2 regions of the Thioalkalivibrio sp. ALE10 genome follow, and region 1 is predicted to be linked to the other one. Evidence: predicted binding sites of a transcription regulator. Region 1 holds the regulator's gene; the other holds the start of a gene.
What was found. The regulator sigma-54, encoded in region 1, starts transcription at its own class of promoters, with help from an activator protein. The targets are predictions, from matches to a motif close to TGGCANGNTNCNTGCTT.

Region 1 (10,825 bases):
CTGGCGGATTCGGTGTCGCCGCTGATGCTGTTCGCGCTGGGCCTGGCACTGGTGTTCCACCGCTTTCACGGACACGACGCGCGACCGCTGGCGGTCGTCGTGGGGATCCAGCTGCTGCTGGCGCCGGCGGTGGCGCTGGGACTGGTGTGGCTGCTGGGGATGGAGGGGATCCCCGCGACCGGAACGGTGCTGGAGGCGGCCATGCCGGCGATGGTGCTGGGACTGGTGTTCTGTGACCGCTTCGGGCTGGATACGGGGCTGTACGCGGCCGCGGTGACCCTGACCACGGCCCTTTCGCTGGTTACCCTGCCGCTGTGGTTCGCCCTGGCCGGCGGTCTTCTGGGGGTATGAGCCTCAGGATTCCTCGCCGAAGCGGTCGGCGACCAGTTCGGTCAGGGCATCCAGCGCCGCCTCGGCATCCTCCGCGCCGTCGGTCCGGATGGTGATCTCCGAGCCCTGGGCGGCGGCCAGCATCATCACCCCCATGATGCTCTTGCCGTTCACTTCCTGATCGTTGCGGGCGACGGTGACATCGGCGGTGTATTGACTGGCGAGGCTGACGAACTTCGCGGCGGCCCGGGCATGCATGCCCAGCCGGTTAACGATGGGAACTGCGCGCTGCGGCATCGCTGGATTCCTGGTCGCAGAGAAGGATTCCGTCATGGCCCCCGGACAGCGCCTTGTTGACCAGTTCGCTCAGGGGCAGATGGCGGTAGTTGAGTACGCGGACGAGCATCGGCAGGTTGACGCCCGCGATCACGCGCGCGTTGTGTCCGCGCGCCACGCGGCTGGCCACGTTGGCCGGCGTGGAGCCGAACATGTCGGTCAGGACCAGCACACCGGCACCGCTGTCGAGGGTCTCCATGCGGGCGCGGGCCTGCGCCTGGATATCGTCCGGATCGTCGCTTTGCGACATCGCCATGGACTCGCAGTCCTCGGGCAGGTCTCCCAGCATGCTCTGCGCGGTCTGCAGGAGTGTATCGCCCAGGTTTTGATGCGTGATCAGGATCAGACCGACGCCCATGGAACTACTCCGTTTCAGGGGAGAGAGAATCGAGCTCGCGATGACGGGTGCTAACAGTAACATGTTCCCGTTCGCGCCACGCAGCTGCCAGCCGTTCCACAAGGTAGACCGAGCGGTGGCGCCCGCCGGTACAGCCGATGGAGACCGTGGCATAGCTGCGATGGTCCGCCACCAGCCGCGGGATCCAGGTGTCGAGGAAGCCGTGGATGGAGTCGAACATCGCCCCGACCTCGCCATGGCTGTCGAGGAAATGCGCTACCGCCGGATCCAGCCCGGTCAGTGGCGCCAGTTCGCGCTCGTAGTAGGGGTTGGGCAGACAGCGCACGTCGAACACGAAATCGGAATCCAGCGGCGAGCCGTGCTTGAAGCCGAAGGACTGGAACAGCAGCGACAGGCCGGCGGTCTCGCGGCTGCCGACCCGGGCCCGGAGCGTGCGCGCGAGGTCGTGCATCGACAGCCGGCTGGTGTCCACGGTCAGGTCGGCCTCCACCGCCACGTGCCCCAGCCAGGTCCGTTCCATGCCGATCGCTTCCACCAGCGGGATGCCGTCGCGTGCCAGCGGATGGCGTCTGCGGGTCAGGTGGTAGCGACGCAGCAGGACCTCGTCGGAGGCATTGAGGAACAGCACCTCGACCTCCAGGCCCGATCCACGCAGCTCGCCCAGCAGCTGGCCGAATCCGCTGAGGGCGTCGAGGCCCGAACGGACGTCCACGCCCACGGCCAGATGGCGGTCACCGCCGGTGTCGTAATGACCGCTGCGGACCTTCTCCACCAGTTCCGGCAGCATCGGCAGCGGCAGGTTGTCGACACAGAAGTAGCCGGCGTCCTCCAGGGTATGCAGGGCGACGGTCTTGCCGGAACCCGACAGACCACTGACCAGCAGCAGACGCATGTGGGTCAGCCCTCGGGATCGGGGTTGGGAACCGTGGTGCTGGGCCCGCCGATGTGGAAGATGGATTCCTCCTGCTGATCCTCGCCCATCTGGCGCCGCTGGCGGGCGCGCAGATCGTCCCCGGCGATGTAGCCCTGCATGTGCAGCAGGTGATTGCGGACCGCGGCCTCGATCATGACCGCGATGTTGCGCCCCGGCGCCACCGGCAGGCTGATCAGCGGGATGCGCAGGCCGAGGATCTCGCTCTCGCCGCGGCGCCCGTTCAGGCGGTCGTCCGGCACCGGCGAGGGCTCGTTGTGATCGCGCAGATCGATGATCAGGCGCAGATACTTGCCGCCCTTGATCGCCGAGTCGCCGTACATCGCGCGGATGTTGAGCACGCCCAGGCCGCGCACCTCGAGCAGGTCCTGGAGCAGGGCGGGGCAGTGTCCGCGCACGATATCCGGGGCAATGCGCGCGAACTCGGGGGCATCATCGGCGATCAGCCGGTGGCCACGCGAGATCAGCTCGAGTGCGACCTCGCTCTTGCCGACGCTGGAAGCCCCCGAGATCAGCACGCCGATCCCGAGGATCTCCATGAACACCCCGTGGCGCACCTCGAAATGGGCGAGGCGCTGCTGCAGGAAATAGCGCAGCAGCGCGATGACTTCGTGCGATGAGGTGCGCGTGCACAGGATCACCGGCAGCGGGTCGTCACCTGTGTGCGGCATGCGCGGGAACGGGCAGGTGTCCTCGGCGAAGATCACCATGGTGGTGCCCGTGCGGGCCATTTCCAGCACCAGGTGGTCACGCTGCTCGTCGGACAGGCCGGCGATGTAGCGGGCCTCGTAGTCGCCGATGACCTGGATGCGGTTGGGGCGGATCAGGTTCAGGTGGCCGGCCAGCGGCAGGTCGCCATCGCCGAATCCCAGGAGTTCGCGGTCGCCCGCGGCTTCCTCTCCGTGGACGTAGCGCAGATCCAGACGGCTCCCCATCGCCCGCGTGAGCGCGGCGATGGTGATGTTGCTCGCGGTGCCGTCGGCTGCCGCTTCCGCCCGGTCGGCCATGGTCAGGTGTCTCCCAGCGCCCGGCTGAGGGCCTGCTGGACCCCCGCGCTGTCCGCGGCGCGCCGGATGCCGGCGAGGGTGTCCGGCTGCGACAGCCCGCGCGCGAGCTGGGCCAGCAGGTCCAGGTGTTCGCTGGTGGCCTCTTCCGGCACCAGCAGGGCGATCAGGATGTCCACCGGTTCGTGGTCCATGGCTTCGAAATCCACGCCCTGATCCAGACGCAGGACCGCGATGCGGGGCGTATCCAGCTCGGCGAGACGGCCGTGCGGGATCGCCACGCCATGGCCGAGCCCGGTGGAGCCCAGTTTTTCGCGGGCCGACATGGCTTCGAACGCGGCACTGGCCGCCAGTCCGTCCGCGGCCCCGTCCACCAGCAGATCGGCGAGGGTTTCCAGCGCTCGTTTCTTGCTGGAGCAGTCGGTTTCCAGTCCGATGCGCTCCGGGGTGATGAGCTCGGCCGGATTCATCGGCTTACTGGGGCTGTTCGCGGTTGCGCTGGGCGCCCTCGGCGCGATGATGATCCTTGACCTTCTCCTTGTGCTTGATCAGCTGGCGGTCGACCTTGTCGATCAGGCCGTCGATGGCGGCGTACATGTCATCGTGGCTGGCCTCGGCGTGGATGTGGTTGCCGCTGACCTGCAGATTCGCTTCCGCCTTGTTGTGCAGCTTCTGCGTCTTCTCGTGGTTCAGCACCACGTGCACGTCGATCACCTTGTCGAAGTGGCGTTCCAGCTTCTGGAATTTCTCGTTGACGTAGTCGCGCAGGGCGTCGGTGATGTCGACGTGGTGTCCGGTGAGATTGATCTGCATGGGTCAGGCTCCTTTCGGTTTGCTTCCGGTCGGCATGGCGGCCATCTGGCGGCGTTCGCTGGAGGATGGCAGGTTCATGCCCTCCCGGTATTTGGCCACGGTACGCCGGGCCACGTTGATGCCCCGATCCGCGAGGATCTGGGCGAGGCGGGAATCGCTGAGCGGTTTGCCCGGCGTTTCCTCTTCGATGAGTTCGCGGATCATGGCACGAATCGCGGTCGCGGAGCATTCCCCGCCGTCGCTGGTGCCCACGTGACTGGAGAAGAAATACTTGAATTCGAACACCCCGCGGGGGGTGTGCATGTATTTCTGCGTGGTCACCCGCGAGATCGTGGACTCGTGCATCTCCAGGGCTTCGGCGATGTCGCGCAGGATCAGCGGCTGCATCGCCACCTCGCCGTGTTCCAGGAACCCCTGCTGGCGTTCGACGATCGCGCGCGCCACGCGCAGCAGGGTGTCGTTGCGGCTGTGCAGGCTCTTGATGAACCATCGCGCCTCCTGCAGCTGATCGCGCATGAAGGCGCTGTCGCGGGCATCGGAGACCTGGCGGACCATGCCGGCGTAGAGGTCGTTGATGCGAATGCGCGGGGCGATCTCGGGATTCAGGTCGACCTGCCAGCCCCGGTCGGTATGACGCACGTAGACATCCGGGACCACGTATTCCGGCGGTGTCTCGCTGATCTGGGCGCCGGGGCGCGGGTTCAGCGTGCGGATCAGGTCCAGCGCCGCGGCCAGTTCGTCGCCATCGCGTACGCCGCTCTGGCGCTGCAGGGCCTTGTAGTCACGCCGGGCAAGGGCGTCCATGCCGTGTTCCAGGACCGCGCGCGCCGCCTCGCGCGAGGGCGCGTCCGGCGCCAGCTCACCCAGCTGGACCTCCAGGCACTCGCGCAGATCCAGCGAACCGACCCCCAGCGGGTCGCAGTGCTGCAACCAGTGGCGTACGGCCTCGACCTCGTCGGTGTCGACGGGGGGTTCTTCACTCCGGCTGATGGTCTCGGCCAGGGTCTCGACGTCGCCCTCGAGGTAGCCGTCGCCGTTGATGGTGTCGATCAGGGCGGCGCCGATGCGCTGGTCGCGCGGGGTCAGGTGCGACAGATGCAGCTGCCACAGCAGGTGATCCTGCAGCCCGCCGCCGTCGTCGTCCGAGGTGTTCTCCAGCGGGTCGCGGTCGTCCGGACCGCGCGGGCTGGCGCTGGCGTCGTAGATGTCTTCCCAGCGGCTGTCGGTCACCAGCTCGTCGGGGATGACGTCCTCCGAGCCGCCGGCATCCACCGTTTCGCCGGTGCCGGCGGCGTCGCTGCCGCTCTCGCCGTCGTCGGTGTTCGCGTCGCTGGCAGTGTCCGCGGTGTCCCCCGCGTCGGCACCGAGTTCGTCATCCTCGGCCTGTTCCAGCATGGGATTGCTTTCCAGCGCCTGCTGGATCTCGGCCTGGAGCTCCAGCGTCGACAGCTGCAGCAGCCGGATGGCCTGCTGCAGCTGCGGCGTCATGGTCAGCGTCTGACCGAGCTGCAGATTCAGCCCGGGCTTCAGCATGAGTTGGGAAAGGCGTTGGTCACCATAAGTGAATAGTAATCCCTTGCTGCGGGCTTGTGCACCGTCCGGGTGCGGCGGTCGGTGTCACAGGCGGAAGTTTTCGCCGAGGTAGACCTCGCGCACGCGGGCGTCGGCCAGCAGTTCGTCCGGCGTGCCCGCGCTCAGCAGGCGCCCCTCGCTGAGGATGTACGCGCGATGGCAGATACCCAGGGTCTCGCGTACGTTGTGATCCGAGATTAGTACGCCGATGCCGCGTTCGGCCAGGTGGCGGATGACTGCCTGGATCTCGCCGACCGAGATCGGATCGACCCCGGCAAACGGTTCGTCCAGACAGATGAACTGCGGATCGCCGGCCAGCGCGCGGGCGATCTCGGCGCGCCGCCGCTCGCCTCCGGACAGCGCGATCCCGGGGCTGTGGCGCACGGTCTCCAGCTGGAATTCCTCGATCAGGGCGTCGCCGATGCGGCGGCGCTCGTGGCGGTCGAGTTCCGGGCGCAGTTCCAGCACTGCCTGCAGGTTGTCCTCGACCGACAGGCGGCGAAAGATCGAGGCCTCCTGGGGCAGATAGCCCAGCCCGGCGCGGGCGCGTTCGTGGATGGGCGCCCGGGTGATGTCGCGCCCGCCCAGGGTGATGCGCCCGGTATTGGGCCGGATCAGTCCGACCAGGCTGTAGAAGCAGGTGGTCTTGCCGGCTCCGTTGGGTCCCAGCAGGCCGACCACTTCGCCGGGCACCAGGTCGACATCCATCGCGTCCAGCACGGTACGCTGGCCATAGCGCTTGCTCAGCTCGCGGGCGACGAGATGGCCGTCGGCCCCGGGGCTCATGGATCGTCCTCGCGTGGCTGCAGGCGGATGTGCACGCGCTCGTCGTCGGTGTCGCCGCGTTCGGCGCGGATCACGTCGCGTTCGAGATCGTAGGTGATGCGCTGCCCGCGGGCATCCTCGGCGGCGGTGATGACGCGCGCCCGTTCGGTCAGGATCACGCGTTCCTCGTCGAGGAAATAGTCGATGCGCAGCCCCTCGGCGATGCGCGTCTCGCCGGTCTCGGGATCGGGCGACTCCAGGCGTGCGGGCTCGCCGTGGGCCTCGATCTCGTAGGGACGGCGCTCGCGCATGTGCACGATGACGCGGTCCGCTTCCAGGGTGGCATCGCCGCGCACCACGATCACGTCGCCCGTGTAGGTTCCGGTGCCCGCGCGCTCGTCCATCTCGGCGTGGTCCGCGGTGATCTCCACCGGCAGGGCATCCTCGCGGCCGGTCGCCGGCGGGGCCGCCAGGAACAGTGCGAGTACCCCCGTCACGGCAAGCAGCAGGGCCGGTCGACGGATGCCCGCGCGGCGATGTTCGGTTGTGGCCGGGTTCATTCCGGGCGGTCCTCCTGCGGCAGGTCGCTGTACAGCGTGTAGACCTCGGCGAGCAGCTCAATGGTATCCGCTTGCGGGTCGGCGCGCAGGCCGGTGCCCCGCTGGAACAGTCCCGGCTGTTCCAGGGTGCTCGGGGCCGACGAGGTTGTCAGCCGGGTGTCCAGCGCCACGCGCACGTCGCGCGACTCGATCACCGTGCGTACGCGCGCGTCGCGTTCGGGGCGCACGCCGCGGGTGTGGCCGAAGGTATGCAGGAGTTCGCGATCGGGCTGATGTGCCGCGCGCGGGGCGCGCCAGGTCCAGTTCAGGCCCCGTTGGTCCAGCAGATCCAGCTCCGGGTCATCGATGAACTGGACCGCATCCCGGTCGTATTCGCGCAGCCGCGACCCCTGCAGGCGGTGGGTGGGCCGCCCGTCCTCGCCGGTGACATGCGCGGTAAACCCCTCGATCTGCAGCGTGGGTTCCGCGTCGGCCGCGGGTTCGGCGGGCGGCTCGGCCGCTGCCGGCCCGGCGAGCAGGCATCCGGCGGCCAGCAGCCGGGCGGCGAGCGGGGCGCGGCGCGGATCCGGGGTCATGCGTGCAGGTAGCTTTCGAGCACGGCCTCAAGGCGGCCGCGTGCAGCCAGCAGGTCCTCGCAGACTTCGCGGACCGCGCCGCGCCCGCCACCGGCCGTGGTGACCCATTGCGCGTGCTGGCGCACGAACGGATGGGCGTCGCCGACCGCGATGCCCAGGCCAACCCGGCGCATCGCCGGCAGATCGACCACGTCGTCGCCGACGAACGCGGCCTCGTCGGCGCGGTGCCCGGTCTGCTGCAGCAGCTGTGCCAGTGCCTCCCCCTTGTCCCGCCGGCCCTGGATGCAGTGGCGGATGCCCAGATCCTGCAGGCGATGTTCGACGACCGCCGACTGCCGCCCGGTCAGGATCGCGACCTCCAGGCCTTCGTCCATGGCCATGCGCAGGCCGTGGCCGTCGCGGCTGTGGAAGGCCTTGTACTGTTCGCCACCGTCGCCGAGAAACAGCGCGCCGTCGGTCAGCACGCCGTCGACGTCCAGGATCAGCAGTCGGGTGCCGCGCTGCAGGCCGGCGAGATCGATGTCGTCATGCATCAGGCCACCCCCGCGCGCAGCAGGTCGTGCATGTTGATCACCCCCTGCAGCCGGCCGTCCGCATCGGCGACCGGGAGGGCGTTGATGCGGCGGCTTTCCATCACCTCCAGGGCCTCCGCGGCCAGCCAGTCGGCGCGGGCGGTGTGCCCGCCCCGGGTCATCACCTCGCCAATGGTCAGCGTCTCCAGGCTCTCGCCCCGGTCCAGGGTGCGGCGCAGGTCGCCGTCGGTGAAGACCCCCAGGATTCGCGCGTCGGCGTCGCTGACGATCACCAGTCCCAGTCCCTTGCGGGTGATCTCGAACAGCGCATCCTTCAGCGGCGCGTCTGGTGCGATGCGCGGGATCGCCTCGCCGGTATGCATGATGTCGCCGACGTGGATCAGCAGGCGCCGCCCGAGGCGCCCGCCGGGGTGCGAACGCGCGAAATCGTCGGCGGTGAAGCCGCGCGCATCCAGCACCGCCACCGCCAGGGCATCGCTCATCGCCAGGGCCGCGGTGGTGCTGGAGGTCGGCGCCAGCCCCAGCGGGCAGGCCTCGTGTTCCACGCTGACATCCAGGTGTACGCTGGCATCGGTGCCCAGGCGCGAGCCGGGGTTGCCGGTCATCGCGATCAGCGGGACGTCCAGGCGTCGGATCAGCGGCAGGATGGTGAGGATCTCGTCGGTCTCGCCGGAGTTCGACAGGGCGATCACTACGTCGTCGCGGGTGATCATGCCGAGATCGCCGTGGCTGGCCTCGCCCGGATGCACGAAGAACGCCGGCGTGCCGGTGGAGGCGAGGGTGGCCGCCAGCTTGCTGCCGATGTGGCCGGACTTGCCCATGCCGGTAACCACCACCCGCCCGCGACAGGCGAGGATGTGCCGGCAGGCCGCGAGGAAGGCGTCGTCGATGCGCGCGGTGAGGCCGCGCACCGCGTCGGCCTCATTTTCGAGGACCGCGAGGGCGAGCTTGCGGGTGGTTTCGGGGTTCAGATCCATGCCGGTGCCGTGATTGCGAGACTCACAAGGTAGCCGCTGAAGGCCAGCAGGAGAAGGGCCCCGTGCCAGCGGGTGATGCGGCCGGCGCCGAAGCGGGCGGCCAGCAGCACCGCCACCGTCAGGCCCAGCATCACCGGATAGTCACGGGTCAGCACTGCGGGTTCCACCGCCAGTGGCGCGATCAGGGCGGGTACCGCCAGCACCGCCAGCAGGTTGAACAGATTGGAGCCGACGACGTTGCCGAGGGCCATGCCGGTTTCGCGCCGCAGCGCGCTGGCCACGGTGGTGGCCAGCTCCGGCAGACTGGTGCCGATCGCGACCAGGGTCAGGCCGATCAGCAGTTCGCCGGCTCCCAGGGCGGTGGCGATCTCGACTGCCCCCCAGACCAGCGCCTGGCTGCTCGCCAGCAGCACCACCAGACCGCCGGCGAGCCACCCCAGGGCGGTCGGGAGACCGCCGGGCGTGGCCGCCGGCGGGGGCGGGGCCAGCCCGGGGTCGGACTCCGGGGGCGCACCGGGGTGGCGGGCCGCGCGGATCATCCAGACCACGACCGCGATCAGGCCGGCCAGCATGATCACCCCTTCCGCCCGCGCCAGCCGGCCGTCCAGCAGCAGCAACAGCACGCCGAGCGTGGCCAGCAGCAACAGTGGCAGTTCGCGTCGTACCAGCCCGTGACCGGCGACGATCGGGGTGATCAGGGCGGCCAGCCCGAGTACCAGTCCCAGGTTGGCGATGTTCGAGCCGATCGCGTTGCCCACCGCCAGCCCCGGCGCTCCCTGCAGGCTGGCCAGCAGCGAGACGATGATCTCCGGGGCCGAAGTGCCGAAGGCGACTACGGTAAGGCCGATCAGCACCGGCGAGACCCCGAGCCCGCGCGCCAGGCCGGCGGCGCCGAACACGAAGCGATCGGCACTGGCGGCGAGCAGCACGAGACCACCGACGACGGCGAGCAGCGGCAGCAGCATGCGTGGTCCGGTCGCCCCCTATCGATTGCCGACCCGCAGGCGCTCGAGGCACTCCGGGGTCGTGACCCGGGGTTGCCAGTCGAGTTCCCGGCGTGCGCGCGTGCAGTCCAGGACCAGCGGGCCGTCGAGCCCGCGCACCCAGCCCGGGTCGCCGGCGCGCGCGCTCAGGCGCCAGGCCAGCGGGTGCAGTCTGCGGATGAGGCCGGCGGGCACCGGCAGGGTCAGGCGCCGACCGTGACGGGCCATGGCGCGCAGCGACCACACCGGTTCGGTGCCCAGGTTGAAGCAGCCCGGGGCACGGCGGGCGACTGCGGCGGCGATCGCTCGCGCGGCGTCCTCCTCCCACAGGATCTGCACCGGTGCGTCGATCCCGGCGGGGTGAAGGCGGCTGCGGGCGATCCGTTGCAGCAACGGGTGGGCATGTGGCCCGACCACCGCGGGCGGCCGCAGCACGGTGGTCACCAGCTCCGGATGCTCGCGGTCCGTGGCCTCCAGGGCCTGTTCGGTGGCGACCTTGTCCTCGGCGTAGGGGAAGCGCGGGCGCGGCGGCTGGTCCTCGCTCAGGGGGACGGGCGAGTCCGGCCACGGGCCGTAGACCGCGGCGCTGGAGAGGAACACCACATGGCGCACACCGGCCTGCGCGGCGGCCGCGAAGACCGACCGCGACAGGTCTACGTTCTGCCGGCGCACCCAGTCGCGGTCGTGGCGCCGGCGTCCGCCGTGCCCGCCCATCAGCTGGAAGGCCAGGTGCACCAGGGTATCGGTCCCGGCGAGGTCTTCGGGCGTCAGTTGCGCCAGATCCTTCTGGCGCAGGTCGTAGCGGTCCGCCGGCAGGGTCGCGGCCCCGGGGAAGTCCGCCGGTTCGCGATCCAGGGCAATGATCCGCTCCACCTCCGGGGTGTGCAGCAGTTCGGGCAGCAGGACCCGGCCGATGCGACCCGCCGCACCGGTGACGGCCACGCGCATGCGGTTATCGGGTCGGGGCGGGGCCATCGAGGCATTCCGGCATGACCTCTTCGGCGAAGCAGCGCATGGACTCCTCCGCCAGTTCGCGCCGCACGGCCCCGGCGCCGAAGGCCAGCAGCAGGTGGTCCACGCCCGACTCG
Region 2 (10,825 bases), on a different contig from region 1:
AGGTGGTAGAGGATTTCCTGCGTGCGGCCCACGGCGAAGGCGGGGATCAGCACGTTGCCGCCATCGTCCCAGGCCTCCTGCAGGATCTGCGCGAATTCCTCGATGGTTTCTTCCAGCGGGCGGTGGTCACGGTCGCCGTAGGTGCTTTCCAGCAGTACATGGTCGGCCTGCTCCGGCCGTGCGGGTTCGTTCATCAGCACCGACTCGGGATTGCCGAGGTCGCCGGAGAAGACCAGCCGCCGCTCGCGGCCTCCGGACGGCACCACCAGTTCGACGATGGCGGCACCCAGGATATGCCCGGCGTCGTGGAAGGTCAGACGCGAGCCGTCGTCCAGATGCCGGGGCTGGCCGTAGGAGACCGGCTCGCACAGTTCGAGCGTGGTCTCCACGTCCTGTTCGTCGTACAGCGGCTCCAGCAGCTCGCGGTCGTTGCGCGCGCGCCACTTGTTCTCCCATTCGATGTCCTTCGCCATCACGAAGGCCGAGTCGCGCAGCATGATGTCCAGCAGTTCCAGCGTCCCCGGCGTGCAGAAGATCGGGCCGCGGTAGCCGTCGCGCACCAGTTTCGGCAGCAGGCCCGAGTGGTCCAGATGGCCGTGCGAGAGGATTACGGCGTCGGTGTTCGCCGCCACTTCGGCCAGCGAGGCGCGGTTGTGCTCGTCGGCGTCGCTGCCGCCCTGCTGCATGCCGCATTCGAGCAGGTAACGGGCGTGGTCGGTGTCGATGCGATAGCGCGAACCGGTGACCTCGCCGGTGGCGCCCTGAAAGGTAAGCTGTGCCATGCCGCGCAGTGTACCGGCTTTGGCGGGGCGGTCGCAGGGGGTCAGCGGTCGCCGTCTTCCAGCAGCCGCTCGATCTGCTCCGGTTTGAGCCCGGCCACTCCGCGCAGTGGCAGCACCAGCCCGAGGCCGCGTCCGTGCGCGGCGAGTCCCAGTTCGGTGTCCAGCGTGGTGCGCAGGCGTTCGCCGTGACCGGTCTCCAGGATCGCCAGCAGCAGGGTGCGGGCGCCCTCGTAGTGCAGGCTGAGGATGCGCGGATGGTGGTCGGTGGTGGCGTTGCGTGCATCCATGAGGGTGAGCCCGGCGCCGCCGCCCCGGCGCACGATCTCCACCGCCGCATCGCGATCGGCGTCGGGGAACATCACCGCCAGCAGCGACAGCGGCAGTCCGGCGGCCGGCGGGGGCGGCGCGTGTCCGGGCGCGCCCGGGGCCTGCGGGCGGGCATTGGCCATGTCCAGCAGCGCATCGGTGTCGTCGGAGGCCTCCAGGGTAAAGGCCAGGCCGTTATAGGGCTGCAGCAGGTCCAGTTCCAGGTTCAGCCGCCGCGCGATGCGTTCACCGCGTGCCGGATCGGTCTTCCAGATGCACACCGATTCGAGTCCCTGGTAGGTCACGCCGAAAAAACGCATGTGCTCCGGAAAGCCGATGCCGAAGCCCTCGTGCAGCGACGGTTTCGGCGCGCCCTCCTCGGCGGCGATATGCACGGCGCGTTTCTCCAGATCGCCGGCAATCACGGCGACGAGCAGGACGGGTGAAGGCTCGGTCATGGCTCCCTCCGGGTGGCCGCGTACGGGCGGTTCGCCGCATGATAACGCAGGGGAACGAAAGGAGAACGGCATGCTGGATCCGTTTGTACCCGAGTCGAACATTGTCGAGATCCCGGATGCCGGGGCACTGCCGGCGGGAGGGACGGCCGATATTGGCTGGACGCTGGACTGGAACAGTGACGAGGCCCGCCATCGCGAATGCCTGTGCCTCCCGCGCCTGGATCCCGAGCGGGATGTCTGGCCCGCCGGCAATGGTTCCGGCGTGATCGGAAGTTCGCCGGGCGAGGCCTGCGAGTGGCCGGCGGCGCCCCTGGTACCCGCGGCCGATCCCGCAAGGGTGGTGGAGCTGTCGCCGGCGGCCTTCAACCGGCGGTTGCGGCGCCACCGGGTGGTCGAGCCGCGGGCCGGAAGGTTCTATCCGCGGGGGTTCATCGCGGGGCACGCCGGGATCGAGAAGGGCGATCGCGCGCTGTTTCGCGTTGGGGCCCTGGAAGAGGACCGCCTGCTGGCGGACCTGAATCACCCCCTCGCGGGGCGCGAGCTGCGTCTGACCGGTCGGGTGCTGGGCGTACATTACGGCGGTTGCGAGGGGTCCCCGGTCGACGTGACCGGGCGGCTGACCGAACGCGGGCCCGGGATGCAGGCCCGCTGGCGCGGGGTTCCGACGGATTTCTGGAGCGGCGGCGCCTGCGAGCGGGAAGATCCGGCGGACGATGCGGCGTTCTACGCCCGGCCGCGCATGGTCCACCATCTGGATGCCACCGCGCGCGCCGGGGTCGCGGCACTGTACGCCGCGCTGGTACCGCCGGGGGCGCGGGTGCTGGATCTCATGGCGAGCTGGGCATCGCATCTGGACGGGGTTGCCGAGCCGGAGGCGGTCGTCGGTCTGGGCATGAACCGGGAAGAGCTGGCCGCGAACCCGCTGCTGAACCAGGGCCTGGTGCAGGACCTGAATGCCCATCCCCGCCTTCCGTTCCCGACGGACAGCCTGGACGCCGTGGTCTGTACCGCTTCGGTCGAGTATCTGACCCGGCCCGGCGCGGTCTTTGCGTCGGTGCAGGAGGTGCTGCGGCCGGGTGGCGTGTTCGTGGTGACGTTTTCGGATCGCTGCTTCCCCACCAGGGCGATCGCGGTCTGGGAACGGCTGTTCGACTTCGAGCGCATGGGGCTGGTGCTGGACCGGTTTCTGGAGGCGGGGTTCGCGGACCTGGCCACGTTCAGCCTGCGTGGCCTGCCGCGGCCCGCGGACGATCCCTACGCCGGACGCCTGGATCATGCCGATCCGGTGTTTGCGGTCTGGGGCACAAGTCCCCACGGGGACTCTCTGAACCGGTAAACTGCACCCTGATTCGAGATGCCCGCGCTGGCGGGCCGGCACCGACGGGGAGCGCATGGCCGCAAGCAAGGCCAAATCCACAGGCAAGGGGCAGAAATCCGGCGCGAAGACGGGGTCGAAGTCCGGCCCGAAGTCCGGCCAGGGCGCGGCGCCGTCGACGCCGCCCACGCTCAGCGGGCAGCTGCTGCGCGGGCTGCGTGAGGGCGCGCTGCTGATCTTCGGCATGCTGGCGCTGTACCTGCTGGTGGCCCTGGTGACCTATCACCCGGGTGACGCCGCCTGGTCCACTACCGGGAACGGTGACGGGACGCGCAATCTCGGCGGAACCACCGGGGCGTGGTTCGCCGACATCGCCTTTCACCTGCTGGGCCATCTGGCCTTCCTGATCCCGCTGGCGGTCGCCGGCATCGGCTGGTGGCTGTTCCGGCACCGGCGGGATGCGCGCATGGCCAGTGCCCTGGAGATCGGCGTGCGCGGCGCGGCCCTGATGGTGGCGCTGATCGCCGGTTCGGCGCTGGCGGCCCTGCACCTGCTGCCGGGTGGCATGCCGGTGCACGCCGGCGGGATCCTCGGCGACCTGTTCGGGGGCTGGGCGGTCGCCGGGCTGGGCCTGGTCGGCGGTACGCTGGTACTGCTGGCGCTGTTCCTTGCCGGGGTTACGCTGTTCACCGGGCTGTCGTGGTTTGCGCTGATGGACGGTCTGGGGCGTGCGCTGGTGCGCGGCTGGGAGGCCGCAAGGGCGCGGCTGGAGCTGGCGCGCGACCGCCGCATCGGCCGGCAGCAGCGGGCCGGGCGCGAAGAACGCGTGGAGAAGGAGCGCAAGCGCACGGCGGACCGCCCGCCGAAACGGGTGGAGCCGAAGGTCGAGGCCCCGCCGCCCAGCCCGCGGGTGGAGAAGGAAAAGCAGGTGCCGCTGTTCACCGCCGGCGAGGGCGCCGATCCGATCCCGCCACTGGGCCTGCTGGACGAACCCCCGGCGGCCTCCGAGGGGCATTCGGAAGAGGCGCTGCAGGCACTGTCGCGCCAGGTCGAGCTCAAGCTGAAGGACTTCGGCGTGGAGGTCGAGGTGGTCGCGGTGCAGCCGGGTCCGGTGATCACCCGCTTCGAACTGCAGCCGGCTCCGGGGGTCAAGGCCTCGCGCATCTCCGGGCTGTCCACCGACCTCGCGCGTTCGCTGTCGGTGATCGCGGTGCGCATCGTCGAGGTGATCCCCGGGCGTTCCACGGTGGGCCTGGAGATCCCCAACGACAATCGCGAGATCGTCGCCCTCAGCGAGATCCTGCGTTCGGAGAAGTTCGACGCCGGCAAGTCGCCGCTGACCATGGCCCTGGGCAAGGACATCGGCGGCGCGCCGGTGATGGCCGATCTGGCCAAGATGCCGCATCTGCTGGTGGCCGGCACCACCGGTTCCGGCAAGTCGGTGGGCGTCAATGCGATGCTGCTGTCGCTGCTGTACAAGGCCACACCGGAAGAGGTGCGGCTGATCCTGATCGACCCCAAGATGCTGGAGCTGTCGGTCTACGAGGGCATCCCGCATCTGCTGTGCCCGGTGGTCACCGACATGAAGGACGCCTCCAACGCCCTGCGCTGGGCGGTCGGCGAGATGGAACGGCGCTACAAGCTGATGTCGGCGCTGGGGGTACGCAACATCGGCGGTTTCAACAAGAAGGTGCGCGACGCGCGCGCCGCCGGCGAGCCGCTGAAGGACCCGCTGTTCGATCCGGCGCAGTCGGTCACCGAGACCGAGGCGCCGGAGCTGGAGCCGCTGCCGTTCATCGTGATCGTGGTCGACGAGTTCGCCGACATGATGATGGTGGTGGGCAAGAAGGTGGAGGAGCTGATCGCGCGCCTGGCGCAGAAGGCGCGCGCGGCCGGGCTGCACCTGATCCTGGCGACTCAGCGGCCGTCGGTGGACGTGATCACCGGCCTGATCAAGGCCAACATCCCCAGCCGCATCGCCTTCCAGGTGTCGTCGCGGGTGGATTCGCGCACCATCCTTGACCAGATGGGCGCGGAGCACCTGCTGGGGCATGGCGACATGCTCTACCTGCCACCGGGCAAGGCGATGCCGGAGCGCGTGCACGGGGCCTTCGTGGGCGACAACGAGGTGCACCAGGTGGTGGAGTACCTCAAGTCCACCGGCGAACCCGACTACAACGAGGCGATCCTCGACGAGCCGGAGGCCGGCGCGGCGGCGATCCCGGGGCTGGAATCGGGTGACGGGAACGAATCGGAGTCGGATCCGCTCTATGACCAGGCGGTGCAGATCGTCACCGAGTCGCGCAAGGCCTCCATTTCCTACGTACAGCGACGGCTGAAGATCGGCTACAACCGTGCCGCGCGGATCGTGGAGGACATGGAGGCCGCCGGACTGGTCAGCCCGGTGCAGTCCAACGGCAATCGCGAGGTGCTGGTGCCCGATCGCTCGAACGAGTGAGGTGCACGGCCTCGTTCACCGCGGATTAAGCTGTCGCCGCGCAATCTGTTGATCCGAGTTTCCCTGACGGAGATCGCATGAACCCGCGTCCCCCGAGTTTTGATGTTCGCCCGCTACGCGGGTCTTCCATGTTCGCCGGCCTGCTGGCGGCGTTGCTGCTCCTGTTTGCCGCGCCGGCGGCTGCGACCGATGATGCCCGCCTGGCGCTGGAACGTTTCATGGCCGGCCTGGAGACGTTCTCCGCGGAGTTCACCCAGACGGTCAGTGACGAGACCGGCTTCACCCTGCAGGAATCCGAAGGGGTGATGCATCTGGGGCTTCCCGACCGGCTGTACTGGGAGGTACGCGAGCCGTTCCCGCAGGTGGTGGTGTCCGATGGCCGTGAACTGTGGACGTTCGAACCGGATCTGGCGCAGGCCACGGTGCGCCCGCTGGGCGACGCGCTGGAGGCCACGCCGATCGCCGCCATCAGCCAGCCGGATCGGCTGGAGGCGCACTTTCGCACGATGATCCTGCCGGTGCCGGACGGCGAGGCCCTGCGGCTGCTGCTGTTGCCGCGCGACGAGCATGCGGATTTCGTGCGCATGATGCTGGACCTGACCCCGGACGGCGACCTGGTGCGCATGCAGTTCGAGGACCTGTTCGGGCAGGTCACCGACGTGCGTTTCAGCGCCAGCGAGCGCAACCCGGAGCTGGATCCGGACACCTTCCGCTTCGAGGTGCCCGACGGGGCCGACGTCTACCGGCCCTGACCCGTTCCCGGCGGGGTTACAATCCCGGCATGAGTGACGACCTGTTCGACAATGATCTGTTCGGGGACGATCCCGCCGGCGGCCCGGAGGCCGGCTCGCCGGCGGACCCGTCATTGCAGTCCGCAGCCGCGGCAACGACCGTGGATCCCGCCGCCCCGCTGGCCGAGCGCATGCGCCCGGCGCGGCTGGACGAGATGGTGGGGCAGGACCACCTGGTGGGCGCGGATGCCGCGCTGCGCCGCGCGATCGAAAGCGGTCAGACCCCGTCGATGATCCTGTGGGGGCCGCCCGGCTGTGGCAAGACCACGCTGGCGCGGCTGGTGGCCGAGGCCGGTGCCCAGCGGCTGGTGACGCTGTCGGCGGTGCTGGCCGGGGTGAAAGACGTGCGCGCGGTGGTGGATGCGGCGAAGACCCGGCGGCGCAACGGCGTCGGCACGCTGCTGTTCATCGACGAGATCCACCGCTTCAACAAGGGGCAGCAGGACGCGCTGCTGCCGCATATCGAGGACGGCACGCTCACGTTCGTGGGGGCCACCACCGAGAATCCGTCGTTTGCGCTGAACAGCGCGCTGCTGTCGCGGGCGCGGGTGTATCGCATGGAGGCGGTGGGGGCGGAAGCGGTCGAGTCCCTGATCGAGCGCGCCCTGGAGGATCCGGAGCGGGGCCTGGGCGGCCGCGGCCTGACACTGGATGCGGAGGAGCGTCAGCGCCTGGCGCGGGCCGCGGACGGGGATGCCCGGCGTGCCCTGAACTGGCTGGAGACCGCCTCCGACCTGGCCCGCGACGGGGCGATTACCGGAGACGCCCTGCGCGCGGTCATGGGCGCGCAGTCCCTGGCCTTCGACCGCCAGGGCGATGCCTTCTACGATCAGATCTCCGCGCTGCACAAGTCGGTGCGCGGTTCCGACCCCAACGCGGCGGTGTACTGGCTGACCCGCATGCTGGATGCCGGCTGCGATCCGGACTACCTGGGCCGGCGGCTGCTGCGCATGGCCTACGAGGACATCGGCCTGGCCGCAGTCGGGCTGGGCGCGCGGGTGCTCGCGGCCTGGCAGACCCTGGAACGCCTGGGCCGGCCGGAAGGTGACCTGGCGCTGGTGCAGGCGGTGATCGAACTGGCCGCCGCACCCAAGAGCAACAGTGCCTACGTTGCGCTGAACCAGGCGCACGCGGCGATCCGCGAGACCGGGAGCCCGGGCGTGCCGCTGCATCTGCGCAACGCGCCGACCGAGCTGATGCGCGCGGAAGGCTTCGGGGCCGGGTACCGCTACGATCACGACGAGCCCGATGGCTTCGCCCGCGGGCAGGTCTACCTGCCGGAGGGTCTGGAAGACGAGCGCTTCTACAGCCCGCGCCGGGACGGCACCGAGCGCGCGCTGGCGGAGCGCCTGGACCGTCTGCGCGACGCGGGCGGAAACCCCGGCGGGGAGGGCTGACCGGGTTGCGCATCCGGCATCACAAGCGGTGGCTGACGGTGGCGGCGATCCTGTTCGGTGTGTCGCTGGCGTGGATCCTGCTGACCACCGAGTGGCCGAGCCTTGGCTTCCCGCTGGGCGAGGTGGAGGCCTGGCTGCGGGGCTGGGGTGCGGGTGCCTATCTGGTGTTCGTGCTCGCCTTCATGCTGCTGGCCCTGTTCCCGCTGCCCAGTACCTTCTGGATCCTGCTGGGCGGGGCCCTGTTCGGCCCCTTCACCGGCGCCGCCCTCAGCCTGCTGGCAGCGACCCTGGCGGCGGTCATTGCCTTCCTGCTGGCGCGTACCTGGCTGCAGCCCTGGCTGGCCCCGCGCATGGGCCCGCGCAGCTCGCGGCTGCGCGCCGATGTGGAGGCCGAGGGCTGGCGGGTCGTGGCCCTGACCCGCCTGGTGCCGGTGTTTCCGTTCGCCCCAACCAATTACGCCCTGGGGCTGGTCCGGCTGCCGCTGCCGGTCTTCGCGCTGACCACCATGGTCGCCCTGATCCCCAGCCTGTTCGCCTATGCCTGGCTGGGGCACGCCACCCGGGAGATCGCCAGTGGCGCCGACAGCGGGGTACAGCTGGGTCTGGCCCTGCTCGCGGTGCTGGCGCTGTTGCTGTTGCTGCCGCGCCTGGTGCGCCGCATCTGGCTGGGCCAGAAGACACTGCACACCGAGGCGCCAATGACTTCAGTGTCTCCCTCAGACCCAGGCGAGCAGGACCCCGATGCCCAGGGCGAGGAACAGCAGGGCGGCGAGCGCGCGTAACAGCCGCAGGGGCAGGTGGCAGGCGAAGCGCTGGCCCAGCCACACCACCGGGGCATTCGCGAGCACCATGCCGATGGTCGAGCCGATCACGACCAGGATCAGGCTGTCGAAGGTCGCGGCCAGCGCGCCGGTGGCGACCTGGGTCTTGTCGCCCATCTCGACCAGGAAGAACAGCACCGTGGTGGTCCAGAACACGCCGTGTTTCGACGCGGCCGGCAGCTCGTCCTCGCCATCCGGGACCAGTACCCAGGCGGCCATCACGATGAACCCGATCCCCAGACCCCAGCGCAGCCAGTCCTCCGGGATGCTGGCGCCGATCCACACGCCCGCCAGCGCGGCCAGGAAGTGATTGGCCAGCGTGGCCACCACGATGCCCCAGATGATGGGCCAGGTCTGCTGGTAGCGGCAGATCAGGAGCAGGGCGAGGAGCTGGGTCTTGTCGCCCATCTCGGCGATGGCGACGATGACGGTAGAGACGAGCAGGGCTTCCATGACGGTCTTCCGGGCCGGGTGGGTGGGCAAGACACGTGACATCGCACCACCCACCCGGCCACGGATCGGGGCGCCATGCCACAGGTCTCGCGGGGCCCGGTGCCGCATCGGCGGCGGGGCTGTCTGCACCACGGTCCTCCGGGCGGAGGATCGAATCTGTTGATGCAGACCCCGGTGAGGCAAGGCCACCCGGGTCGCTACTCCCCTGAAGCTGGCAGGACTCTAGTCATCCCGGTCCGCGCGGGCAAGGACGATCGCGGCTCCGGGCTGCGCCGCCGCCGGGGCTTGGGTAGCATGCGCGCGATGAAACGCTTCCTTTACTGGGTCGATCGGGCCCCCCTTTGGCTGTTCGCACTGCTGGTTGCGACCGTCGGCCTGGCCCCCTGGATCCCCGAGCCGCATGTCGCGGAGAAACTGCGCTGGCTGTTTGCCGGGGAACTTACCCGGCCACTCGATGTGCTCGACCTGGTCGTCCATGCCGTGCCCTGGCTGTTGATGGCGTTCAAGCTCTATCGCAACAGTCTCACCACGAAGGGCGCCCCCTGAGCCGATTGTTTCTCCCTGGCTTGTGGGAAATCGACGCGCCGCTTGCCGGCCGCTACCGATTTCGCACCTTTTCAACCCCGGGAGACTCCCATGCGCTTTATTGTTGCCGTCACCGCCGGTACCGACGACCCGACCCGCGCCACGCTTGGCATGATTGCCGCCAATGTGGCCAAGCAGCAGGGCCACGACGTGACCGTCTGGCTGCAGGGCGAGGCCGTGAACATCGCCAACCGCAACGTGTACGACAAGATCGTCGGCCATAACATGCCGGCAATGAAGGACATCGTGGATTCGCTGGTGAGTGAAGGCGTTCCGTTCTGGGCCTGCGAGGCCTGCGCCAAGGGTCGCGACGTCGGCGAGCACAACTTCCTGCCGAACGCCGAGATGGCCGGCATGGGCCACTACGTCCAGGCCGTCGCCGAGTTCGACCGCTCCATGAGCTTCTGATCGGCCGTGCCGTTCCGCGGGCGGGGCGTGATGCCCCGCCCGTTTTTGTTTGTACCCCCGCTGTCAGTCGGTCGAACTGGCACATCGCATGCTTGTTTGTTCCGGGAGTGATTCACGGACGACGAGCATGACCCAGAACACATCCCCGAATTTTTCCCTCGAAGAGTCCATTGGCGATTTCCTGGTCGCCTCGCGCAAGTGCGAGGTGGTGAGCCTGGAGCGCCTGCTGGAGGCGGTGCAGCTGGTCGGGCGCATCCGCGCGCTGGTGCATGCCCTGCAGCGCGAGCGCGGGGCCTCCAGCCTCTGGATCGGGTCCGGCGGCCAGCGCTATACCCGCGAACTGGAGCAGTACCGGGCCGAATCGGACGCCGCCGCGGCCGCGTTCCGCGAGCACCTGGATGGCTGGCTGGCCCCGGACGCCTGCGCCCATGGCCGCAGTCGGCTGCTGGGGCGCATGGCGCTGGCGCTGCATGGCCTGTCCGGCCTGGGCAGCCTGCGCGAGGAGGTCCTGGAGCTGACCCTGAGCCCGATGGACTCGACCCGCGGCTTCAGCGAGCTGATTCGCGCCCTGATGGCCCTGGTGTTCGAGGCTGCGGATTCGGCGACCGATCCCGAGGTCTCGCGGGCCCTGGTGGCCCTGCTGAACTTCATGCAGGGCAAGGAACTGGCAGGGCAGGAGCGCGCGATCGGGGCCGCCGGGTTTGGCGCCGCGAACTTCGAGCCCGAACTGCGCCAGGCGCTGGTCCATCGGATCGATGCCCAGGAACGGGCGTTCCGCATCTTCTCCGAGTTCGCGGCACCGGCGGCCTGTGCCGCCTGGCGCGAGCTGCAGACGGCGGCCTTCGCCGCCGACATCGAGCGTCTGCGCCGCCGGGCCTGTACCGAGGCCTCAGGGCACCACGACCCCGCCCGGGCCGAGGAATGGTTTGCCTGTACCACCGCGCGCATCGACGCGATGAAGGAGATCGAGGATCTGCTGGAGATGCACCTGAACGAGTGCTGCTCGGCACGCATCACGGCGGATCGCGCGGACCTCGGCGCGGTGCGTGAC

Region 2: a site for sigma-54 is predicted at 9,852-9,868, ahead of F788_RS0110705 (nitrate regulatory protein). Genes of this name have one in related genera too.

The regions. Positions count from the first base shown of each region.
Region 1 covers NZ_KB906450.1:430,703-441,527, forward strand. Annotated here, with positions in the region: gene F788_RS0102105 (AEC family transporter) at 1-351, shown strand, start outside; gene F788_RS0102110 (HPr family phosphocarrier protein) at 355-627, opposite strand; gene F788_RS0102115 (PTS sugar transporter subunit IIA) at 599-1,024, opposite strand; gene rapZ (RNase adapter RapZ) at 1,029-1,916, opposite strand; gene hprK (HPr(Ser) kinase/phosphatase) at 1,922-2,962, opposite strand; gene F788_RS0102130 (PTS sugar transporter subunit IIA) at 2,965-3,429, opposite strand; gene hpf (ribosome hibernation-promoting factor, HPF/YfiA family) at 3,434-3,772, opposite strand; gene F788_RS0102140 (RNA polymerase factor sigma-54) at 3,776-5,305, opposite strand; gene lptB (LPS export ABC transporter ATP-binding protein) at 5,390-6,130, opposite strand; gene lptA (lipopolysaccharide transport periplasmic protein LptA) at 6,127-6,669, opposite strand; gene lptC (LPS export ABC transporter periplasmic protein LptC) at 6,666-7,244, opposite strand; gene F788_RS0102160 (HAD family hydrolase) at 7,241-7,777, opposite strand; gene F788_RS0102165 (KpsF/GutQ family sugar-phosphate isomerase) at 7,777-8,754, opposite strand; gene F788_RS0102170 (calcium/sodium antiporter) at 8,745-9,719, opposite strand; gene F788_RS0102175 (NAD-dependent epimerase/dehydratase family protein) at 9,738-10,685, opposite strand; gene F788_RS0102180 (LLM class flavin-dependent oxidoreductase) at 10,690-10,825, opposite strand, start outside.
Region 2 covers NZ_KB906455.1:90,639-101,463, forward strand. Annotated here, with positions in the region: gene F788_RS0110655 (MBL fold metallo-hydrolase RNA specificity domain-containing protein) at 1-782, opposite strand, end outside; gene F788_RS0110660 (hypothetical protein) at 824-1,546, opposite strand; gene F788_RS0110665 (methyltransferase domain-containing protein) at 1,617-2,882, shown strand; gene F788_RS0110670 (DNA translocase FtsK) at 2,938-5,319, shown strand; gene lolA (outer membrane lipoprotein chaperone LolA) at 5,448-6,071, shown strand; gene F788_RS0110680 (replication-associated recombination protein A) at 6,101-7,507, shown strand; gene F788_RS0110685 (TVP38/TMEM64 family protein) at 7,513-8,289, shown strand; gene F788_RS0110690 (TMEM165/GDT1 family protein) at 8,224-8,781, opposite strand; gene F788_RS0110695 (hypothetical protein) at 9,085-9,327, shown strand; gene F788_RS0110700 (DsrE family protein) at 9,418-9,774, shown strand; gene F788_RS0110705 (nitrate regulatory protein) at 9,902-10,825, shown strand, end outside.